One region of the Cupriavidus sp. SK-4 genome, then DNA from elsewhere that is predicted to be linked to it. Evidence: riboswitches for the same ligand, from Rfam matches in the RefSeq annotation. Region 1 holds a riboswitch; the other holds the start of a gene.

The links. A riboswitch is a leader RNA that binds a small molecule or an ion and turns the genes downstream of it on or off. The one in region 1 is predicted to bind glycine.
Region 2: another riboswitch for glycine. It lies ahead of CF68_RS35180 (D-amino acid dehydrogenase); the one in region 1 lies ahead of gcvT (glycine cleavage system aminomethyltransferase GcvT).

The regions. Positions count from the first base shown of each region.
Region 1 is NZ_JFJW01000087.1:992-12,899, forward strand. It holds gene hemN (oxygen-independent coproporphyrinogen III oxidase) at 1-884, opposite strand, end outside; gene CF68_RS18530 (ABC transporter substrate-binding protein) at 1,060-2,196, shown strand; partial or broken gene CF68_RS18535 (ATP-binding protein) at 2,182-2,382, opposite strand; gene CF68_RS18540 (UvrD-helicase domain-containing protein) at 2,434-4,530, opposite strand; gene CF68_RS18545 (glycine zipper 2TM domain-containing protein) at 4,813-5,040, shown strand; glycine riboswitch at 5,118-5,205, shown strand; glycine riboswitch at 5,227-5,352, shown strand; gene gcvT (glycine cleavage system aminomethyltransferase GcvT) at 5,449-6,576, shown strand; gene gcvH (glycine cleavage system protein GcvH) at 6,665-7,045, shown strand; gene gcvP (aminomethyl-transferring glycine dehydrogenase) at 7,146-10,076, shown strand; gene CF68_RS18565 (L-serine ammonia-lyase) at 10,221-11,597, shown strand; gene CF68_RS18570 (MBL fold metallo-hydrolase) at 11,653-11,908, shown strand, end outside.
Region 2 is NZ_JFJW01000245.1:352-12,259, forward strand. It holds partial or broken gene CF68_RS35175 (branched-chain amino acid ABC transporter permease) at 1-110, shown strand, start outside; gene CF68_RS35180 (D-amino acid dehydrogenase) at 190-1,503, opposite strand; glycine riboswitch at 1,515-1,633, opposite strand; glycine riboswitch at 1,634-1,732, opposite strand; gene CF68_RS35185 (TonB-dependent receptor) at 1,942-4,218, shown strand; gene CF68_RS35190 (sialidase family protein) at 4,244-5,464, shown strand; gene CF68_RS35195 (hypothetical protein) at 5,461-5,964, shown strand; gene CF68_RS35200 (tripartite tricarboxylate transporter substrate binding protein) at 5,990-6,979, opposite strand; gene CF68_RS35205 (tripartite tricarboxylate transporter substrate binding protein) at 7,041-8,021, opposite strand; gene CF68_RS35210 (GntR family transcriptional regulator) at 8,048-8,797, opposite strand; gene CF68_RS35215 (amidohydrolase) at 8,923-9,777, shown strand; gene CF68_RS35220 (LysR family transcriptional regulator) at 9,800-10,720, opposite strand; gene CF68_RS35225 (NAD(P)-dependent alcohol dehydrogenase) at 10,813-11,826, shown strand; gene CF68_RS35230 (DUF2894 domain-containing protein) at 11,843-11,908, opposite strand, start outside.

The DNA of each region.
Region 1 (11,908 bases):
CCCTCGGCGGTCAGCCGCTCGATGGTGGAGACCAGGATGTCGAGCTTCTCGCCGGCGGGCGGCAAGGCGTTTTCATCGATGCGGCGTTGCGGCTTGAACACATGCGGCAGGTGCGCGTAGCTATAGACCGAGAGCCGGTCGGGACGCAGCGCCAGCACCTGCTCGATGGTGCGGCCAAAGCGCGCCGCGGTCTGGTGCGGCAGGCCGTAGATCAGGTCCAGGCTGACCGAGCGGAAACCCAGCGTGCGCGCGGCATCCACCACGGCGCGGGTCTCTTCGAAGGGCTGGATGCGATGGATGGCCTGCTGGACCTCGGGATCGAAATCCTGCACGCCCAGGCTGACGCGGTTGAAGCCCAGCTCGGCCAGCAGCGCCATGCGGGCGTGGTCGACGCGGCGCGGATCGATCTCGATCGAATGCTCGCCCTCGGCCGCCAGTTCGAAATGCTCATGCAGCAGCGCCATCACGCGGCGCATCTCGTCGGGGTCGAGGAAGGTCGGCGTGCCCCCGCCCCAGTGCGACTGCAGCACCTGGCGGCGCGGCCCGAGCCGGTCTGCCACCAGCGCCATCTCGCGGCCCAGGTAGCTGACGTAGCGGGCGCTGCGGCCGTGGTCGCGCGTGATGATCTTGTTGCAGCCGCAGTAGTAGCAGATGTTCTCGCAGAACGGGATATGCAGGTACAGCGACAGCGGCGCCGGCGCGTCGGACCGGCAGGCGGCCAGTGCGTCGTGGTACAGCGACAGGTCGGGGCCGCTGCGGAAGCGGTCGGCCGTCGGGTACGAGGTATAGCGCGGGCCGTTGCCGTCGATGCGGCCGGCCAGCGCGCGGAAGTCGGACAGCGCGCGGCGGTCGGGCGCAGGGGAAGTCATGGCAGACGGGATCATTGGGGGCGCGGGGGTATGGGTGTATGACGGCCCATCGTAGGGCCGCACCGCCGCTGGCGCGTTGACCGCCGTCAACCGCGGGCATTGGACCTGTGGGCGGCAGGCGTCACATTGGTGTCATGTGTGGCGGATACGCTGCGCGCCACCGCCGGCCCGCGCGTCACCTGCCCCTGCAATGCCAACTCCCGACCAGACACCAACGCATCCGCCGTACCCACCGCTGCGCAGCCACCTGGCAGCACCGGCCCGGCACCGGCGCCGCCTGCTTGCCGCCGCCGGCGCGGCCCTGGCCCTGCCCGCCTGGCCAGCGCTGTCGCAGACGCAGGCGCGCCGCACGGTCGTGGTCGGCCACCTGCTCGACCGCGGCGGCGCGCAAGCCGACCTTGCGCGCGACTACCTGGCCGGGGCCAAGGTCATGTTCGATGCTGTCAACGCCGGCAACGGCCCGGTGGGCATCGCGCACGTGGTCCGTGACGCCGATCCCGACCCGCGCCGCGCGCTGGCGCAGGCGGTGTCGCTGGCCGATACCGAACGCGCCGAGCTGCTGTTCGGCCCGGGCGACCGGCTGTTGCCGGCGCTGGCGGCATCGGCCGAGCTGGGCCGGCGCGGCGTGCAGATCGTGGCGCCGCTGTCGGGCCTTGGGCTGACGGCCGACAACGTCTGGTTCACCCGCGCCGACTACCAGGCCGAACTGGACGCGGCGGTACGCCAGCTGCGCAGCTATGGCCTGACCAGCATCGCGCTGGCCCTGGCGCCGGACTTCGCCGCCCCGTCGCTGGCACGGCTTGAGGCGCAGACCGGGACGCGCGCGGTGCCGCTCGACGCCAATCCCGATGCCGCCGCCCGGCGCATCGCCGCCACCCGCCCGGGCGCGGTGATCGTGGCGGGCGATACCCTTGCCTACGCCGGCCTGGGCCGCGCGCTGGCGGTGCAGGGCTGGTACGGTTTCCTGGTCGGGCTGTCGTCGGTCAGCGCCACCGCCGCGCGCGAGATCCTGGGCGCTGGCTACAACGGCGGCATGGTGCTGACCCAAATCGCGCCCGGGCCGCAACAGGCCACGCTGCGGGTGGTGAAGGAACACGTGGCGCGCATGAAGCAATACCTGGATGAGCCGCCGTCGCCGGCCACGCTGGCCGGCTATATCGGCGCGGCGTGGCTGGCGCGCGCGCTGGCCGGCCTGCGCGGCAGCGGCGCGGCCGAGATGCGGCGGGCGCTGCAGGGGCGCGTGGACGTGGGCGACTTTGCGCTCGACTTCACGCACGGGCAGCGCGGCTCGCAGTACGTCACGCTGGCGGCGTCAGCCGCGCGGTAAGGACAGGCGCGCGCGCAGGCCGCCTTCGGGGCGGTTGCTCAGGGTCAGCTCGCCGCCATGGCGCGCGGCAATGTCGGCCGCGATCGACAACCCCATGCCGACCCCGCCGGTGGCACGGCTGCGCGAGGATTCTACGCGGTAGAACGGCTCGAGCAGCACAGCCGCCATACTAGGTATGCCCGCACCCGGCGTCCCGTCAGCCTGGTAGGCCTTTGTTTCGGGACTGTAGCGCCCCGTTCAGCCCGGGGCCGTCTTGCCGCCGGTTCCCAGCAGCGCCTTGAGCGCGCCGAGCCGGTCCTTGGGGCTCATCGCCGGGGTTTCATCGACTGGCGCAGGCGCTTCCTCCAGCTTCATCTCGCCGATAAAGCGCGAAGGCTGGCACGAGTAGGTCTCTCGCGCGCGCTTGCGCTTCTTGCACCAGCTGACATGCAGGCTGCGCTGGGCGCGGGTGATGCCGACATACATCAGCCGCCGTTCTTCCTCGATCTTCTCGTCGCTCATGTCCTCGTCTTCGCGGCAGTGCGGCAGGATGCCCTCTTCCACGCCGACCAGGAACACGTGCGGATACTCCAGCCCCTTGGACGCATGCAGCGTGGACAGCCGCACCGCATCAGGGTCTTCCTCGCGGCCTTCCAGCATGCTCATCAGCGCCACGGTCTGGGTCAGTTCGAGCAGGTTCTTGCCTTCGCTGCCGAAGCCGTCGGCATTGTCGAAGCCGGTGGCTTCCTCGCCCTCGGCGCCTTCGGGCTTGGTGCCCTTGCGCTTGAGCCACTCCAGGAATTCCAGCGTATTGGTCCAGCGCGACTGCGCCTGCCGTTCGTCGAAGCTGTCGTACAGGTAGGCCTCGTAGTGGATGCCTTCCATCAGGTCGTCCAGCACCACGGTGGCGGGATCCTTGGCCGCGCGGTCGGCCAGCCGCACCATCGATTCGCAGAACACGCGCAACGGCTCCAGCTGGCGCGGCTGCAGCTTGCCTTCGATGCCGCCCATCATCGCGGCCTCGAACAGCGACACCTTGGCCTGGCCCGCGAAGGTGCCCAGCGCTTCCAGCGTGGTGTTGCCCACGCCGCGGCGCGGCGTGGTGATGGCGCGGATAAAGGCGGGATCGTCGTCGGGGTTGGCAATCAGGCGCAGGTAGGCGCAGATGTCCTTGATCTCGGCCTTGTCGAAGAAGCTCTGGCCGCCCGACAGCACATAGGGAATCCGTTCGCGGCGCAGGATCTGCTCAAACAGCCGCGCCTGGTGGTTGCCGCGGTACAGGATGGCATAGTCGCGGAACTGCGCGCGGCGCTCGAACTTGTGCGCGGACAGGCGGAACACCACCGACTCGGCCTCATGCTCCTCGTCGTTCATCGGGTGGATGGCGATGGGGTCGCCCATGCCGTGCTCGCTCCACAGCTTCTTGTCGAACAGCTTGGGGTTGTTGGCGATGACCGCGTTGGCTGCTTCCAGGATGCGCACGGTGGAGCGGTAGTTCTGCTCCAGCTTGATCACCTTCAGGTCCGGGAAATCGGTCTGCAACCCGCGCAGGTTGTCCAGCGTGGCGCCGCGCCAGCCGTAGATGGCCTGGTCGTCATCGCCCACCGCGGTAAAGGCCGGCGCGCGCAGGTGCGAGCCGCCCGCCAGCAGCTTGAGCAGCTGGTACTGGCAGGCGTTGGTGTCCTGGTATTCGTCGACCAGGAAGTAGCGCAGGCGGTTCTGCCACTTGAGCTGCACCGCTTCATTGCGCGCGAACAGTTCGGCAGGCAGGCGGATCAGGTCGTCGAAATCCACCGCCTGGTAGGCGTGCAGCGTGGCCACGTAGTTGCGGTAGACCAGCGCGGCCTGGTGCTCGTCGGCATTGGCGGCCTGCGCGATCGCTGCCTCCGGATCGACCATGCCGTTCTTCCACAGCGAGATCGTGCCCTGCACGCCGCGGATCAGCTTCTTGTCGGTGGTGCCGAGCTGCTCCTGGATCAGGCCGAAGCAGTCGTCCGAATCCATGATCGAGAACTGCGGCTTCAGGCCCACGTGCTCGGCCTCCATGCGCAGGATCTGCACCCCGAGCGAGTGGAAGGTACAGACCGTCAGCTGCTTGAGCGGGATGCGCTTGCCCTCGCGCGTGGTCTTGCCCTCCATCAGCTTGCCGATGCGCTCCTGCATCTCCTTGGCGGCCTTGTTGGTAAAGGTGACGGCGGCGATATGGCGCGGCTCGAAGCCCTTGTCCTCGATCAGATGCGCGATCTTCTGCGTGATCACCCGGGTCTTGCCGGAGCCCGCCCCGGCCAGCACCAGGCAAGGGCCGTCCAGGTAGCGGACGGCTTCGGATTGGGCGGAGTTCAGGCCATGGGTCATGCGTGGGATGCGGTTGGAGGCAGGGAAATCGGCAGGAACAGCGGAAGGCCAGGCGGGACACGCCAGCCCCAAAAAACGGGCACGGCGGCAAAGCTGCCGATGTTAACACGCTGGCCGCGGCAGGTCAGTCAGCGCAAACCGCGTTGACACGGCCAGTTGTGTCACTGGCGTAACACTTCGTAAAGGCCGGAGCCAATCGCGCAACCAAACGCTCTAACTAATATGTCCCCCTGGCCTGCGCGGCGGGGTTGACATGCTTGAATCATCACATCGGAGCCAATAATGAAAACCCTGCAGACTTTGACCAAGGTGACCCTGATCGGCGCGACCGTCGCGGCCTTTGCCGGTTGCGCGGACATGACCCCGAAGCAGCGTAATACCGCCATTGGCGCGGGCGCGGGCGCCGTGGGCGGCGCCATCCTCACCGACGGTAGCGCGCTGGGTACGCTGGGTGGCGCGGCCGTGGGCGGCGTGATCGGTAACGTTGTCACCGACGACAAGAAGAAGTAAGCCAGACCACTGCAGCGACAGGTACGGCAGGCTCCCCTGGCCGGTTTGACAAAGGCCGGGGCCTCCCGTACATTGCGCGCATCCGACCGGGAGAGCGCGCATCGCCTGCGCCGCCGAAGGGGTATCACCCGAAAACTCTCAGGCACCACGGACCGATCGGATCGGCATGCAATATGCACACGATGCATGCCGAACTCTGGAGAGCGGCACCCGCCATTCGTGGCGAGCGTGCCCACCGAAGGGGCGCACGAGGACGGGATCCGGCAGGATCCGCCTTGTAATCTCTCAGGTATCGAGGACAGAGGGGTCATCCGCCGCAGCGGTGCTACGCCACATTCAGGCGCGGCGAGCGTTGCGGCGGATGGCCCTTTTTTGTTTTCGCCAACCGAGACTGCCCCAGAGGATTCCATGACGCTCCAGGCCACGCCCCTCAACGCCATCCACCGCGCCCTCGGCGCCCGCATGGTTGATTTCGGCGGCTGGGACATGCCGGTCAACTACGGCTCCCAGATCGAAGAACACAATGCCGTGCGCACCGACGCCGGCATGTTCGATGTGTCGCACATGTGCGTGGTCGACCTCGCCGGCGCCAATACCCGCAGCTTCCTGCGCGGCCTGCTGGCCAACAATGTCGACAAGCTGCAGACCCCGGGCAAGGCGCTCTACTCGTGCATGCTGGATGAGAAAGGCGGCGTGATCGACGACCTGATCGTCTACTTCTTTGCCGAGGACTGCTTCCGCCTGGTCGTCAACGCCAGCACCGCGCTGGGCGACATCGAATGGATCCGCGCGCGCAATGCCGCCACCGGCAGCGATGTGACCATCACGCCGCGCCGCGAAGATGTTGCGCCTGCAGGCGTGCAGCCTCTGGCCATCGTCGCCGTGCAGGGGCCCAACGCCCGCGCCAGGGTGTGGAGCACCTTCCCCTCGACCCAGCCTTCGGACACGCTCAAGCCCTTCAACGCCGCCGTGGTCCAGGACCCGGCCATCGGCGAGATCATGGTGGCGCGCACCGGCTACACCGGCGAAGACGGCTTCGAACTGGTGGTGCCGGCCGAGAACGTCGCCGCCGTCTGGGAAAAGCTGAACGCCGCCGGCGTGCGCCCGGCGGGCCTGGGCGCGCGCGACACCCTGCGCCTGGAAGCCGGCATGAACCTGTACGGCCAGGACATGGATATCAACACCTCGCCGCTGGATGCGGGCCTGGCCTGGACGGTGGACCTGCAGAGCGAGCGCGACTTCACCGGCAAGGCGGCGCTGGCCGCGGCCGGTTCGCGCCAGCAATTCCTCGGCCTGATCCTGCGTGACAAAGGCGGCGTCCTGCGCGCCCACCAGAAAGTGATCAGCCCGGCCGGTGACGGTGAAATCACCAGCGGCACCTTCAGCCCGTCGCTGTCCCAATCCATCGCCTTTGCCCGCCTGCCGAAGGATGTCGCCGTGGGCGATACCGTGCAGGTGGAGATCCGCGACCGCAAACTCAACGCGACTGTGGTTAAACTGCCGTTTGTGCGTAATGGCAAGGCACTCGTGAGCTGAGGCTCATACCAACGGTCGCCCTCGCCTGCCGGCACTTGCCGGGCAGGCATCACCCAACAAGAAACAAATCTGTATCCGGAGAACCTTCATGAATTTCCCCGCTGACCTCAAGTACACCGAGTCGCATGAGTGGGTACGCGTCGAAGCCGACGGCACGCTCACCATCGGCATCACCGACCACGCGCAGGACGCGCTGGGCGACATCGTCTTCCTGGAACTGCCCGAAGTGGGCAAATCGGTCGGTGCCGGCGACGCGCTGGCAGTGGTGGAGTCGGTGAAGGCCGCTTCCGACATCTACGCCCCGGTGGCCGGCGAAGTGATCGCCGTCAACGAGGCCGCCACGGCCGCCCCGGAGAGCGTCAATGCCGACGCCTTCGACGCGTGGCTGTTCAAGCTCAAGCCGGCCAACGGCGACGACGTCAATGGCCTGATGTCGGCCGACGCCTACAAGGCCAGCGTCGGCGCCTGACGCCGGCCGCGCCGGTCCAACCATGGACCGGCCACTGCAGACTGACGCGCGCCGTCCCGGCTGACCACCGGCCGGCGCGCACCCCACGAGGTTCTTGCCAATGAACGCCCCGCTTCCCATGAACGCCGCCCAAGTGAACCGGCCCACGCTGGCCGAACTGGAGGCGCGCGACGCCTTCGCCGCCCGCCATATCGGCCCCGATACCCCCGAACAGCAGCACATGCTGAAGGTGCTGGGCTATGACAGCCGTGCCGCACTGATCGACGCCGTCATCCCCGCCGCCATCCGCCGCCGCGACGGCATGCCGATGGGCGAGTTCACCGAGCCGCTGAGCGAGGAAGCCGCGCTGGCAAAGCTGCGCGGGCTGGCAGGCAAGAACAGGGTGCTGAAGAGCTTTATCGGCCAGGGCTACTACAACACCGTCACGCCCGGCGTCATCCTGCGCAATATCTTCGAGAACCCGGCCTGGTACACCGCCTACACGCCCTACCAGCCGGAAATCTCGCAAGGCCGCCTGGAAGCGATGCTGAACTTCCAGCAGATGGTCACCGACCTGACCGGGCTGGATATCGCCAATGCGTCGATGCTGGATGAAGGCACTGCCGCGGCCGAAGCCATGACGCTGCTGCAGCGCGTGAACAAGCACGATTCGAACACCTTCTACGTGGCCGACGACGTGCTGCCGCAGACGCTGGAAGTGGTACGCACGCGCGCGCTGCCGATGGGCATCGAGGTCAAGGTCGGCCCCGCCGCCGATGCCGCCGCGGCCAACGCCTTCGGCGTGCTGCTGCAGTACCCGGGCGTGAACGGCGACGTCAACGACTACCGCGCCATCGCCGACGCCGTGCACGCCGCCGGCGGCCTGGTGGTGGCTGCCGCCGACCTGCTGGCGCTGACGCTGATTGCCGCACCGGGCGAATGGGGTGCCGACGTGGCCGTGGGCAACTCGCAGCGCTTCGGCGTGCCGCTGGGCTTTGGCGGCCCGCACGCCGGCTATATGGCGGTGAAGGACGCATTCAAACGCTCGATGCCGGGCCGGCTGGTGGGCGTGACCATCGATGCGCAGGGTAACAAGGCCTACCGCCTGGCCCTGCAGACGCGCGAGCAGCATATCCGCCGCGAGAAGGCCACCTCGAACATCTGTACCGCGCAGGTGCTGCTGGCCGTGATGGCCTCGATGTATGCCGTCTACCACGGCCCGCAGGGCCTGAAGCGCATCGCTCAGCGCGTGCATCGCCTGACCGCGACGCTGGCCGCCGGCCTGCAGGCGCTGGGCTTCGCGCGCACCAACGCCAGTTTCTTTGACACGCTGACGCTGGAAACCGGCTTCAACACCGATGCGATCCATGCCGCAGCCACCGCGCGCGGCATCAACCTGCGCCATATCAGCGCCACGCGCGTCGGCATCTCGCTGGACGAGACCGCCAGCCGCGCCGACGTGATCGCGCTGTGGGAAGTCTTCACGCAAGGCAAGCCGCTGCCCGCCGAACTGGACTTCGACAAGCTCGAAGCCGCCACGCAGGACGCGTTCCCCGCAGCGCTGGCACGCACCAGCGAATACCTGACCCACCCGGTCTTCAACACGCACCACGCCGAGCACGAGATGCTGCGCTACCTGCGCATGCTGGCCGACAAGGACCTGGCGCTGGACCGCACCATGATCCCGCTGGGCTCGTGCACGATGAAGCTGAACGCCACCAGCGAGATGATCCCGGTGACCTGGCCCGAATTCAGCCAGATCCACCCGTTCGCGCCGCTGGACCAGACCGTGGGCTACCGCGAGATGATCGACCAGCTCGAGGCCATGCTGTGCGCTGCCACCGGCTACGCCGCGGTGAGCCTGCAGCCCAACGCCGGCTCGCAGGGCGAGTACGCGGGCCTGCTGATCATCCATGCGTACCACGCCAGCCGCGGCGAGAGCCATCGCGATATCTGCCTGATCCCGTCGTCGGCGCACGGCACCAACCCAGCGTCGGCGCAGATGGCCGGCATGAAGGTGGTGGTGGTGGCCTGCGATGAGGACGGCAACGTCGACCTGCAAGACCTGGCGAAGAAGGCCGAGCAGCACAGCAAGAACCTGGCGGCGATCATGATCACCTACCCGTCCACGCACGGCGTGTTCGAGCAGGGCGTGCAGCAGATCTGCGAGATCGTGCACAAGCACGGCGGCCAGGTGTACGTCGACGGCGCCAACATGAACGCGATGGTCGGCACCGCCGCGCCGGGCCAGTTCGGCGGCGACGTGTCGCACCTGAACCTGCACAAGACCTTCTGCATCCCGCACGGCGGCGGCGGTCCGGGCGTGGGCCCGGTGGCAGTCGGCGCGCACCTGGCGGACTTCCTGCCCAACCAGGACAGCGTCGGCTATCGCCGCGACGACCGCGGCATCGGCGGCGTGTCGGCGGCGCCGTTCGGCTCGGCCAGCATCCTGCCGATCTCGTGGATGTATATCGCGATGATGGGTTCGGCCGGCCTGACCGCGGCCACCGAGAATGCGATCCTGGCGGCCAACTATGTCGCCAAGCGCCTGGCCCCGTACTACCCGGTGCTGTACACCGGCCAGCACGACCTGGTCGCGCACGAGTGCATCCTGGACCTGCGCCCGCTGCAGAAGGACACCGGCATCAGCAATGAAGACGTGGCCAAGCGCCTGATGGACTACGGCTTCCACGCCCCGACCATGAGCTTCCCGGTGCCGGGCACGCTGATGATCGAGCCGACCGAGAGCGAGGCGCTGCACGAACTGGACCGCTTTATCGACGCGATGATCGCGATCCGCCAGGAAATCGGCCGCGTTGCCGACGGCACCTTCGACCGCGACGACAACCCGCTCAAGCACGCGCCGCACACGGCTGCAGTCGTGACCGCCGACGAGTGGACCCACAAGTACACGCGCGAGGAAGCCGCGTACCCGGTGGCATCGCTGCGCACGCAGAAGTACTGGCCGCCGGTCGGCCGTGCTGACAACGTGTACGGTGACCGCAACCTGTTCTGCGCCTGCGTGCCGGTCAGCGATTACGTGGTGGACTGAGGCGTAGCGCCGCCGGAGCCGCGGCGGCCCGCCAACGAACTATGCTCGAGATGACGGGCATCGCGGTGTCGCGGTGCCCGTCGCAGCCACGCCAACCGACCAAAAAGAGCCTCTTCAGGGCCATCCCATTGCTGGAGACATTCCGTGGCAGTCAGCGTCTTTGATCTGTTCAAGGTGGGCATCGGCCCGTCGAGCTCGCATACCGTGGGCCCGATGCGCGCGGCCCTGATGTTCGCGCAGGGGCTTGAGCGCGACGGCCTGTTGCCGCAGGTCGCGAGCGTGCGAGCGGAGCTGTACGGTTCGCTGGGCGCCACCGGCAAAGGCCACGGCACCGACAAGGGCGTGATCCTCGGCCTGATGGGCGAGGCGCCCGATACCGTCGATCCCGATTCCATCGACACGCAACTGGCCGCGCTGCGCGCCAGCCGCGAGCTGTCGCTGCTGGGCAAGCACATCGTGCCCTTTGTCGAGAAGGAGCACATCGCCTTCTACCGGCGCGAAGCGATGGCCGAGCATCCCAACGGCATGAAGTTCCATGCCTTCGACGCCGGCGGCGCTTCACTGCGCGAGGCGCGCTACCTGTCGGTCGGCGGCGGCTTCGTCGTGACCGCGGGCGCACCCAATACGCAGGTGCTCAATGCCGCGCAGCAACTGCCGCACCCGTTCCGCAGCGGCAAGGACATGCTGGAGATGGCCACCGCCAGCGGCAAGAGCATCGCGCGGCTGATGATGGAAAACGAGCTAACCTGGCGCAGCGAGGAAGAAGTCACCAGCGGCCTGCTGCATATCTGGGATGTGATGCAGGCGTGCGTGGCGCGCGGCTGCCGCACCGACGGCGAGCTGCCGGGGCCATTCAGGGTCAAGCGCCGTGCGCCTGAACTGTTCCGCAGCCTGACCGAGCGCGCCGAGCGCACGCTGTCGGACCCGCTCTCGGTGATGGACTGGGTCAACCTGTATGCCATAGCAGTCAACGAAGAGAACGCCGCCGGCGGGCGCGTGGTCACGGCACCTACCAACGGCGCGGCCGGCATCATCCCCGCCGTGCTGCATTACTACGACCGCTTCGTGCCGGGCGCCAACAAGCAAGGCGTGGTCGACTTCCTGCTGACCGCGGGTGCGATCGGGCTGCTGTACAAGCTCAATGCGTCGATCTCCGGCGCCGAGGTCGGCTGCCAGGGCGAAGTCGGCGTGGCCTGCTCGATGGCCGCCGGCGCGCTGGCGGCGGTGCAGGGCGGCAGCCCGGCGCAGGTCGAGAACGCGGCCGAGATCGGCATGGAGCACAACCTCGGGCTGACCTGCGACCCGGTTGGCGGACTGGTGCAGATCCCGTGTATCGAGCGCAACGCAATGGCCTCGGTCAAGGCGGTCAACGCGGCGCGCATGGCCTTGCGCGGCGACGGCACGCACTACGTGTCGCTCGATTCGGTGATCAAGACCATGCGCGAGACCGGTGCCGACATGAAGACCAAGTACAAGGAAACGGCGCGCGGCGGGCTGGCGGTGAATATCGTGGAATGCTAGGCGCAGCGCGGCGTATCATGGCGGCGTTTCCCGAGCAAAAAACAAGAGAGCAGCCATGCAGACCTTCCACCAGCTGTTCGACGAGACCTCGTCCACCTTCACCTACCTGCTGATCGACGCCGCCACCGGGGACGCGCTGCTGATCGATCCGGTCGACCACCAGCTGGAACGCGACCTGGCGCTGCTGAAGTCCACTGGCGCGCGGCTGGCGTGGGTCATCGAGACCCATGCCCATGCCGACCACATCACCTCGGCCGGCCACCTTGCGCTGCAGACCGGCGCGCACACTGCGGCGCCGTCCGGCTGCGATA
Region 2 (11,908 bases), on a different contig from region 1:
TCAACGGGTTCGGTGAATCGGTGTCGATGGTGACGGGCATCATCTTCATCGTGTGCGTGCTGACCTTCCGCAAGGGGATTGTGGGGAGTTTGGGGCGCGGACCCGAATGAGGCGAAACCCGTCCATGCCCCTAGTTCTCTCCCCTCTCCCCTAAATGGGAGAGGGGGGAAAACATCTGCAAGTTCAGGCTTAGGCCTTGGCCAATGCCAGCGACGCACCCGGCGCGACTGCCAGCTTCGCGCCGAGATGCTGGTAGACAATCCCCGCCACCATATCCGCAGTCACCGCCGACAAGGTCCACCCCAGGTGCCCGTGCCCGGTGTTGTAGAAGATGCATGCCGTCCGTCCGCGCCCCACACGCGGCAGCATATCCGGCATCATCGGCCGCAGCCCGGCCCAAGGCACCACGCTGCGCGTGCTGACGCCGGGGAAGCACTGCTGCACCCATTCCACCAGCGGGCGGATGCGGTCGGCGCGGATATCGCGGTTGTAGCCATTGAACTCGGCAGTGCCGGCCACGCGGAAGCGGTCGTCGCCCAGGCGGCTGGTGACCAGCTTGGTTTCGTCGTCGAGCAGGCTCACCACCGGTGCCGCGGCGCGGCTGGCTTCATCGGTCAGGTTGACCGTGATCGAATAGCCCTTGACCGGATAGATGTTGACGCGGTCGCCCAGCCCCGCGGCCAGTGCGCGGCTGGCGGTGCCGGCGCAGATCACGGCGCCGTCGAAGGTGGAGCTGGCCGTGTCGGCGCCGTCCTGAACGGTCACGGTGGCGCGCCTGCCGTCGGTCTTCACCGCCCGCACGTCCTGGCCGTACAGGCAGCGCACGCCTAGCCGATCGATGGCCGCGGCCAGGCCGCTGGTGAACTTGTGGATGTCGCCGGTGGAATCGCTTTCGGTGAAGTAGCCGCCATAGTAGGACCCGGCCAGCGTCGGCTCGATCGCGCGCATCTCCTCGGGCGTCACGGCGCGGCGCTCCAGCCCGCCCTGCGCCAGCAGCGCTGAGACCCGGCCGGCATGGTCGAAGCCGGCCTTGTCGCGGTAGATATGGAGGATGCCTTCCTTCTTCAGGTCGAAATCGATGCCTTCCTGCGCCGCCCAGCCGAACAGGTGCTCACGCGCGGCGATGGCCAGGCGCGCGGTCTCGATGGTGTTACGGCGGTAGTGGGGGATCGCGGCGATGAACTCGGCGAACCAGGACAGCTTGTGCCAGCTGGGCCGGGGATTGAGTAGCAGCGGGGCGTCGTTGCGCAGCATCCATTTCATGCCCTTGACGATGGTCGACCAGTGGGTCCAGACCTCGGCGTTGGAGGCCGACAACTGGCCGCCGTTGGCGAACGAGGTCTCCATGGCGGCATAGCGGTGCCGCTCGAACAGCGTGACGGAGAATCCGCGCCGGGCCAGCGCGTAGGCCGTGGTGACACCCGTGATGCCACCGCCGATGACAGCGATTGATTTCATGATCTGCAGGTTCCAGGAACGTCGATGGTGGGAGCCCGGACGCAATATGCGTGGCGGACGCCCCCTCTGTTCTGGACCTGAGAGATTCACGACACCCGGCCGCCAGGGCGGGGTACGCTTGCTCCTTCGGTATGCCGGCGGACGATAGCGTCCGGCATTCTTCAGAGTGCACTGACTGGTGATGCCGGTCCTTTTGCCTGAGAGTTTCCGGGGCGGTTGCTCCTTCGGCGCTGTGCGCGGCGGGCGCCGCGATAGTCTCTCCCTGCATCACATTGGCTTGACGCCAATCGGGGCAATGTAGTGACAAGGTCCGACGTTGGATATGCGGGTTAACACTTAGGCGGCCTGCCGCCCGCGTCGCTATGTCGCATCGGCCTGCGTCCCCATGCCCCATAAAATGTCAGCGCTCGCTCTCGGGGAGAAGCGCCGTATGCTGCGCTCAGGTGGAGTGAGCCAAAAAAAAGACGACAACAAGGTTTTCCAGTGAAGAAAAATCGCATTGCACTGGCCGTTTCGGCGGTACTGATGGGCCCCGCCGTCGCCGCCGCCCAGGTGGTGGACGCGCTCGAGCCGCTGCAGGAGGTGGTGGTCTCGGCCAAGTCGGAGCGCGGCGAGACGCCGGCCATACCGCCCAACACGCCCTCGCCGGCCTACGGCATCAGCAGCCGCCGCATGGCCGACTTCAATGTGGTGAACACGGAAGACGCCCTCAAATACGCGCCCAACCTCGCCGTACGCAAGCGCTTCATCGGCGATATGAACTCGATCATCTCGGTGCGCAGCACCAGTTCGCGCCAGTCGGCGCGGGGGCTGGTCTATGCGGACGGCCTGCTGCTGTCCAACCTGCTGGGATCGGACTTCAGCTTCCCGCCGCGCTGGTCGCTGGTCAACAGCGCTGAGATCGAGCGCATGGATGTGCTGTACGGCCCGTATTCGGCGCTGTATCCCGGCAACTCGCTGGGTGCGACGGTGCTGATCACCACGCGCACGCCGGAGAAGTTCGAGGGCGATGCCAGCGTGCAGCTGTTCACGCAGCGCTTCAGCCTGTACGGCACGCACGACAACTTCAACGGGGTCCACGCCAACGCCTATGTGGGCGACCGCGTCGGCCCGTTCTCGTGGCTGGTCAGCGTGGACCGGCAGGACAGCAAGAGCCAGCCGCTGAGCTTCTATACCACGGCGCGCTCCACGGCCCGTGCCACTTCCGCCGACAAGCCGGTCACCGGCGCCCACTTCGACCAGGACCAGACCGGCCGCGACCGCGTGGTGATGGGCGTGAACAGCGAGGGCGTCACGCATACCGTGCAGGACCAGCTCAAGCTCAAGCTTGGCTACGACATCACCAATACCCTGCAGGCGCAGTTCACTGCCGCCTACTGGCAACAGGACCGCTCCAGCGCCACGGGCAGCTACCTGCGCGATGCCAGTGGCAACGTGGTGTCGAACGGTCCAGTGAATATCGGCGGCTACGAGTATGTGATTCCCGCCAACGCCTTTGCCCCGAGCAATGGCGAGGACGCGCGCTGGCTCTATGGCCTGTCGCTGCGCACGCGCAACGAGACCGGCTGGAATTTCTCGGGCGTGGCGTCGCTGTTCGACGTCAGCAAGGACATCAGCCGCAGCGCCAACACCGTTGGCAGCGGGCCGGGCACGGTGACCTATGGCGACGGCACCGGCTGGCGCACGCTCGACCTGAAGGCCGACTACCGCCCGCAGCAGCTGCAGGGCGGGCACTGGGTCACGTTCGGCTATCACTACGACAACTACCGGCTGAGCAACACCACCTACAACACCTCGGACTGGCAGGCGGCCACCATCACCGCCTTCAACAACGCCTTTGCCGGCAAGACCGAGACCCAGGCGCTGTATGCGCAGGACGCCTGGTACTTTGCCGAGGACTGGAAGCTGATCCCCGGCGTGCGCTACGAACACTGGCGTGCCTATGACGGCAGCCGCAGCCAGCCCGGCGCGGATATCGGCTACCCGGTGCGCAGCGAATCCAACTGGTCGCCCAAGCTGGCGCTGGAGAAGGCCTTCGGGCAGGACTGGCTGGGCCGGTTGTCGCTGGGCCAGGCCTATCGCTACCCGACTGTCAGCGAGCTGTTCCAGGGCCGCATCACCGGGACCGCGCTGATCAACAACGATCCCAACCTGCGGCCAGAGCGGTCGTTCTCGAAGGACTTGACCTTCGAGCGCACGTTGGATTCGTCGTACTTCCGGGTCTCGGTGTATGAGGACGATATCCGCGATGCCCTGGTCAGCCAGACCAACACCACGGTATTCCCGACTGTCACCAGTTTCCAGAACGTCGACCGCGTGCGCACCCGCGGCATCGAGCTGGCCTATGACGCGCGCGATGTGTTCGTCAGCGGCTTTGACCTGTCGGCCAGCGGGGCCTACAACCATTCGAAGACGCTTGAGAACGCCAACAACCCGGCCTCGGTGGGCAAGTACTTCTACCGCATCCCCAAGTGGCGGGCCAACCTGATGGGAACCTATCGCATCACGCCGGCCTGGGCCGGCACGCTGGCCATGACCTATTCGGGGCGGCAGTACAATACGCTCGACAATTCCGACGTCAATCCCGCCACCTTCGGCGGCACCAGCAGCTTCCTGACCTTTGACGTCAAGGTGACGTACAGGCCCGCGAAGAACGTGCGCCTCGGGCTTGGCATCGACAACCTCACCGACCAGCGCTACTACGTCTACCACCCGTATCCGGGCCGGACGTTCTACGCCGAGGCGAAACTTTCCTTCTGAGCACGTGAACAGGCTGACCACACCCATGCAAGGCGTTTGCCCCAGTTTCCGTCTGATCGTTGCCGGGCTGATGGCCTGCGCCGCGCTGGCCGCGACCGCGCAAACGCACGGCGATCACGCCGGCCACGGCAGCCAGGCCAAGACCGCGAAGATGAGCGAGCTGGGCACCGGCGCGGCCTTCGATCGCGAGGGCAAGCTGTGGGTCGCCTACAAGGACGGCCCTTACGTCGCGGTACGTGCATCGACCGACTACGGCCGCAGCTTCGGGCCGGCGCAGCATGTCAACAGCGTGCCGGAGCAGGTTGCCGCCGATCACGAAAGCCGGCCCAAGGTGGCCGCGGGGCGCGACGGCGAGATCTACGTCACCTGGACCCAGCCGCTGCCCAAGCCGTGGACCGGCTTTATCCGCTTTGCGCGCTCCACCGATGGCGGCAAGTCCTTTGCCGAACCGCTGACGGTGCATGCCAACCGCGACCAGATCGCACACCGCTTCGACGCCATCGCGGTGGACAACGCCGGGCGCGTCTTCGTCAGCTGGATCGACAAGCGCGACGTGGTTGCCGCCGAGGCGCGCAAGCAGCCGTACGCCGGCGCCGCGGTCTACTACGCGGTCTCGGCCGACCAAGGCAAGACCTTCCAGGGCGACTACAAGATCGCCGACCAGTCGTGCGAATGCTGCCGCATCGCGCTGTTGCCCACGCCTGACGGCAAGATGCTGGCGCTGTGGCGCCATGTATTCCCGCCCAACACGCGCGACCACGCGCTGGCGCTGCTGGGCACCGACGGCAGGGCCACGCCGATGCAGCGCGCCACCTTCGACGACTGGCGCATCGACGCCTGCCCGCACCACGGCCCCGGCGCTTCGGTGGCGCCCGATGGCACGGTGCATATGGTCTGGTTCAACGTGCGCGAAGGCAAGCCCACGGTCTCGGTGGGGCGCTGGAAGGACGGCAAGCTGCTGGCACAGCGCCCGCTGGACGACCCGCGCGCGCAGCATGCCGATATCGTCGCGCTGAAGGACAACGAGATCGCGGTGACCTGGAAATCGTTCGACGGCCAGCAGACACGCCTGTCGGCGATGTTGTCGCAAGACGGCGGCAAGACCTGGCAGACGCGCAAGCTTGCCGGCACGGAGCGCGACTCGGACCAGCCGCACTTGCTGCAGCATGCGGGCCGCGCCTACGTGCTGTGGCGTACCGAGGCCGAGGGCTTCCAGGTGTTCCCGCTGGGCAAGGAGGGCGCATGATGCCATCCCGCCGCAAGCTGCTCGCCGCTGCCGTCCTGACCCTGGCGATGACTGCCGCCAATGCCGGCAGTGCGCCGGCCGAGCGCGTCGCCGTGTTCGCATCGGCCAGCGCCACCCTGCTGGCAGCCAGCCAGCAGGGCAAGCCCTTTGTGCTGGTGGTGTGGTCGCTCGACTGCGTCTATTGCAAGCGCAACTTCGACGCCATCGGCAAGCTGCGCGCGCAGCACCGGGACCTGCGCGTCGTCACGCTGGCGACGGACAACCCCGACGCGCTGCCACAGGTGCAGCAACTGCTCCAGCGCGTCAGGCTGACGCGCAACGCGTGGGTGTTTGGGCACGAGCCGCAGGAGCGGTTGCGCTATGCGGTCGATCCGGACTGGATGGGCGAGATGCCGCGCACCTACTTCTATCGCGCCGATGGCCTGCGGCAGGGCGTGTCCGGCGTGATCAGCGACGCCGACTGGGGCAAGCACCTGCGCTGGGCCGGCATCGCCGGCTGAGGCTGCGCCGGGAGCGGCTGCCCGTTCAATCCGGCTTGATCCCCGCGCGCGCAATGATCGGCTTCCAACGCTGCTGTTCCTGCGCGATAAAGCGCGAGAACTCCGCCGGCGTGTCGCCCACCACAATCGCCGCATCCGCGCTCAGGCGCTCGACCGACGACTTGCTCTTCACAGCTTTCACGGTGGCGTCCGCCAGCTTGTCGGCGGCCGCCTGGGGCAGAGACGCCGGTGCCAGCAGGCCATACCATTGCGTCATTTCGAAGCCGGGATAGCCTTGTTCGGCAACCGTCGGCACGTCAGGCAGCTGGGGAATGCGCTGGGTCGTGCCGGTGGCGATGCAGCGCAACTTGCCGGCCTTGATGAACTGGATGATCGCCGGTGCGCCGACGGCGGCCGCGTCCAGCCGCCCCGACAGCAGGTCGGTGATCTGCGGGCCGCTGCCGCGATACGGCACATGGGTGATGAAGGTGCCGGTCGCGGCCTTCAGGTATTCAAAGGCCAGGTGGCCGGCGCTGCCGTTGCCGGCCGAACCGTAGTTCAGCTTGCCGGGTTTGCTCTTGGCCAGCGCCACGAACTCCTTCAGGTTCTTCGCGGGCACGTCGGGGTGGACCACATACAGGCTCGGCACCTTCGACAGCAGCGAGATCGCGCGGAAATCCTTGATGGGGTCGTAGGGCAGCTTCGGGAAGATAAACGGATTGACCGCCAGCGTGCCGATATGGCCGAGGATCAGCGTGTGGTTGTCATCGGCGCGCGCGACTTCGCCCATCGCGATATTGCCGGCCGCGCCGGGCTTGTTCTCGACGAAGACTGACACGCCAAGCAGCTTGGTCAGCTCCGCCGCGGTGGAGCGCGCCACGATCTCCGAGCTGCCGCCCGGCGCGAACGGCACCACCAGCCGGATCGGCTTGGCCGGCCAGGCCTGGGCACGCGCCAGCGTTGGCGCCAGCGCGCACGCGCCCAGCGCGGCGGTGGTCTTGAGCAGATGGCGGCGAAGGGGATTGATCGAGGTCATGTTTTTCTCCTGAAGGTTCTGTAGCTGGGCCGTGGTGGGGCAGGGGCGGTGCTGGCGGGTGCTATTCGGGCTTGATGTTGCCGTCCCGGATGACCTTGGCCCATAGCCGGGTCTGCCCGTCGATGAATTGCCGTGCCTGTGCTGGCGGCGCAGCCACGACCTCGCCGCCCAGCTCGGCCACGCGTTGCCGGATCTCGGGGCTGGTCATGACTTTCTGCAGGGCGTCAGCGAGCTTCGCTGCGATCGGGTCCGGCGTTGCGGCGGGCAGGAAAGCCGCGTTCCATTCATAGACCTCGTAGCTTGCCACGCCGGCTTCCTGCATGGTGGGCACGGACGGCAATGCCTGGGTGCGGGCATGGCTGGTCACTGCCAGCGGCTTGAGCTTGCCGGCCTTGATGTGCTGCAGGCTCGACGCCACGTTGGCAAAGAACAGCGGCACCTGGCCGGCGATGACATCGGTCATGGCGGGGCCGCCGCCCTTGTAGGGCACATGCAGTAGGTCGACTCCCGCGCGCTGCTCGAACAGCACGCCCGCCAGATGCTGCGCCGAGCCATTGCCCGAGGACGCAAAGGCGACCGAGCCTGGCTTTTGCCTGGCCATGGCCATGACGTCGCTGACCTTGCTGGCAGGGAAGCTCGCCGTGGCCACCAGCACATTGGGATAGCGCGCCAGCACGCCGACCGGCCGGAAGGCCTTGTCCGGATCGTAGGGCAGGCGCGGATAGAGGCTGGGATTCACCGCATACGAGGAGGCATCGACCATCATCGTGTAGCCGTCCGGCGCCGCCTTGGCGACATAGGCTGCACCGATCTGCCCACCGGCACCCGGGCGGTTCTCGACGATCACGGTCTGGCCCAGCTCGCGCCCGAGACCCGGGGCGATCAGCCGTGCCATCAGGTCCGCGCCGCCGCCCGGCGGATACGTCACCACGATCGTGATGGGGCGTGCCGGCCAGGCCGCGGCGGTGTCGGCGGCCTGCACCAGCGTGGTGGTGGTGATCATGGCAGCGATCGTGGCGGCGATCGCGTGGCGTGCGTGCATGGGTCTGTCTCCTCGGGTGCGGTCCGTCAGCGGACGTCCGCGGTATAGCGAAAGGCAAAGGCGTCGCCCCGCGTCAGCCGGTATTCGATGCAGCTGCCGCCCAGGTCGAAGGCATGCCGGGTCACGACCGCGCACGGGTGCGCATCCGGCAAGTCCAGCAAGGCGGCCTCGTCTGCTGCTAGCGTGCGGAAGGTCACTTCATCAACGGCGCGATGGACCGTAATGCCGCAGGCGCTGCCCAGCAGCGGGTAGAGCAGGTCGCCCCATTGCACCGGCGGGAGTTGCTGCAGGGCCTCGCAGCGCGGCAGCGGCAGCCAGATCGATTCCAGCAGCCGGGGCGTGTCATCCAGCCAGCGGCGGCGTGAAATTGCCAGCCCGCGTGCACCCGTCGGCAGCCCGAAGCGGGTTGCCATGGCCTTGTCCAGGCGCACGGCGCGGCACGACAGGATTTCCGAGCGCGGCACCGCCGGCGCGCCATCGGCGCCGCCGAAGCGGAAAAACCGCATCAGGCTGGCCCCGCTCAGTCCCTTGCGCACGAAGGTGCCCTTGCCCTGCACGCGCTCCAGCAGGCCCTGCTGGACCAGCACGGCGATGGCCTGCCGGATGGTGCCCAGCGCGATGCCGAACTCCTTGGCCAGCGCGCCTTCCGCAGGAATGGCGCTGCCGGGCGCCCACGCGCCCGAAACGATCCTTGCCTGCAGTTCCGCCGCAATCTGGCCGTAGCGGCTCAGGCCCGCGGCGGTGGTTGTAGTCTGGAGCAGCGCGTTGTCTGGCATGCCGAACCCGTGCTAAATTGATGTCAATGCCGATGTCCTCTAGAGGACTAGAATACTGACGCGGGTTCGGATGCCATATCCGGATATACCCGCGCCACTGAGCCGCGCCACGGAGGGACTGACTGATGAGCAAGCGCGCATTGCCGCTGGTGGATACCCACTTCCACGTCTTCGATGCCGGAGTGGCCGCGCCATCGGCCCGCTACCGGCCGCCCTATGCCGCCGACCTGAAGGGCTGGCACGTCCGGCTTGCAGAACTCGGAGAGCTGTATGGGGTAGTGGTGCAGCCCAGCTTTCTCGGCACCGACAATGCGGCGCTGCAGGCCGCGCTGCAGGCCATGCCCGGGCGCTTGCGCGGCGTCGCGGTGGTCGACCCGGAAGTGACGGACCAGGAACTGGCCACATTGCACGGCGCCGGCGTGCGGGGCATCCGCCTGAACCTGTATGGCGATCCGGACTGGCAGCGCATTGCCACCGCGCCGTGGCGCGGGCTGTTCTCCCGGATCGCCGGGCTAGGCTGGCATGTCGAACTCCATACCAGCAACGGCGATGGCGCCATGGTGCTGGCGCAGCTTGACGCGGCCCTTGGCGATGCCGGCGCGCCGGTCGTGCTTGACCACTTTGGCCGGCCCGGCCCCGCAGGAACCGCGGATGCGATCTTCGACGTGGCCACTGCCGTGCGCGCGCGCCGCCAGGTCTGGGTGAAGATCAGCGCGCCGTACCGGCTTGCATCCCCTCAGGACTGGCACGGGCTTGCGCAGCGATGGCGCGAAGTCGTGGGCGATGACCGCTTGCTGTGGGGCAGCGACTGGCCATGGACCAATCACGAGGCGCCGGCTCGGGTCGACGAGTGCCGGATGCTTGCCGCATGGCCGGGACAAGGGGCGTCCGGTGACAGCGAGGAGGCCGGCGCGGCCTTGTCCGCTGCGCTCCGGTGGCGCAACGCCGCAGCGTTGTACGGGTTTGCGGTGAAGGGATAGCGGGCGACTTGCGCCGCCGGCGTCAGTCCAGCGCGAGCACCCCGGGAATCGCCTCCACCAGCAAATCGATCGTCACCCTCAGCTTGTGCGGCAGGAAGCGGGTGCGCGGCCACACCAGGTGCAGCGGGGTCCGGATGACGGAGGCTTGCGGCAGTACGCGCACCAGCGTGCCCTGGTCCAGCGGCTGCCGCACCAGCCACAACGGGACATTGACCAGGCCCGCGCCACGTATGGCTGCGGCGGCGATGGTGTCGATATCGTCAAAGCCGAGACGGTGCGCCAGTTCCGTCCGCGCGATATTGCCGTCGGGACCGGCAAGTGACCAGGGCACGGACTCGCCGCCATGCATGTAGACGAGGCAGCGGTGCGAGGCCAGGTCGGCAATGCTGGTCGGCGTGCCATGCTTGCGCAGGTACGCGGGCGCGGCGCAGAGCACCATCGCCTGCATGCCCAGCGGACGTGCCACCAGCATGTCGCTGTCCGGCAGGCGTCCGCTGCGGATGGCCAGGTCGATGCCGTCGTCAGCAAAGTCGACCAGCCGGTCGGTGAAATTCCCTTCCAGCCGCAACTGCGGATGACGGTCCGCCAGCTCCAGCAGCAGCGGCGCCACATGGTGGCGGCCGAACACCACCGGGGCGCTCACGCGAACCCGGCCGGCCGCTTCCCTGCGCCCGGCTTCGAGCATGAGCTGGGCGGCATCCAGGTCTTCCAGCGCCTGGGCACAGCGTTCATAAAAGGCCTGGCCGTCATCGGTCAGCGCCAGGCTGCGTGTGGTGCGCACGAACAGGCGCGTGCCGACGCGTGCCTCAAGCCGGGCGATGGCCTTGCCGATGGCCGAGCGCGTCAGCCCCAGGCGCGCCGCGGCCTGGGCAAAGCTGCCGGCCTCCGCGGCGGCCACGAAGGCGGAGATCCCGGCCAGCCGGTCATGGGTAATTGGTTCCATAGGATCTACATGGGAAGGACATCGATTGCTCAATGGATCTGTCAGGGAATCAGTATAGTGGGTTCACCGTTTTCAACAGACCGGAGTACCCCATGACGTCCTCCATGCAACGCTGGCAACTGTCCGCTTTCGGCCGCAACAACCTGCGTCGCGTCGACGCGCCCATTCCCGTGCCCGGTCCCGGCGAGGTGCTCGTGCGGGTCCATGCAGTGGCCCTGAACTACCGCGACCTGCTGATCATCCAGGACGGCATGGGCATGCCCGTGCAGCCGCCGCTGGTTCCCGGGTCGGACATGCGCGGCGAGGTGGTGGCGATTGGCGAAGGTGTAGCCGACTTTGCCCCTGGCGACGCCGTGATCAGCACCTTCTTCACCGGCTGGCTCGATGGCGTTCAGCCGCGCCGCAGCATGCCGCTGGGCGTGCCTGGTCCCGGCATGCTTTCGGAGTACGTGGTGCTGGCAGAAGATTCGCTGGTGTCGGCCCCGCGCACGCTCGACGCCGCGCAGGCCAGCACCCTGACCTGCGCCGGCCTGACGGCCTGGCAAGCCCTGGCCGAGGCCACGGTGACGCGGCCCGGCGACACCGTCGTGGTGATCGGCACCGGCGGCGTGGCCCTGTTTGCCGTGCAGATCGCCCGCGCACAGGGTGCGCGCGTGATCGTGGTGTCCGGCAGCGACGACAAGCTGGCGCGCGTGCAGGAACTGGGCGCGGCGCATGGCGTCCATCGCGGCCGCACCGCTGACTGGCCGGCTGCCGTGCGCGAGCTGACCGGCGGCCGCGGTGCCGACCATATGCTGGAACTGGCTGGCGGAGACAACTTCGGCCGGTCGCTGGCCGCGCTGGCGCAGGGCGGCCGGATCTCGGTGATCGGCAACCTTCAGGGCGATGAGCTGCGCGCCAGCGTCTATCCGGTGCTGCATGGCCGCGTGACCGTGCAGGGGATCGGCGTGTCGCACCGGCGCGCGCTGCAGGACCTGGTGCGTGCCGTGGACTGGCTGGGGCTGCGCCCGGTGATCGAGCGCGAGTATGACTTCGGGGACTTGCCCGCGGCGCTCGACCACCTGGAACGCGGGGCCTTCGGCAAGGTGGTGGTGCGGCTGCGCTGAGGCGAGGGCCGGACTGCTATTTGCGAGCCTTGCCGCGCGCGCTCTTTTTGGCCGCGGCGGCGCGCGCCGCTTCTTTCTCGGC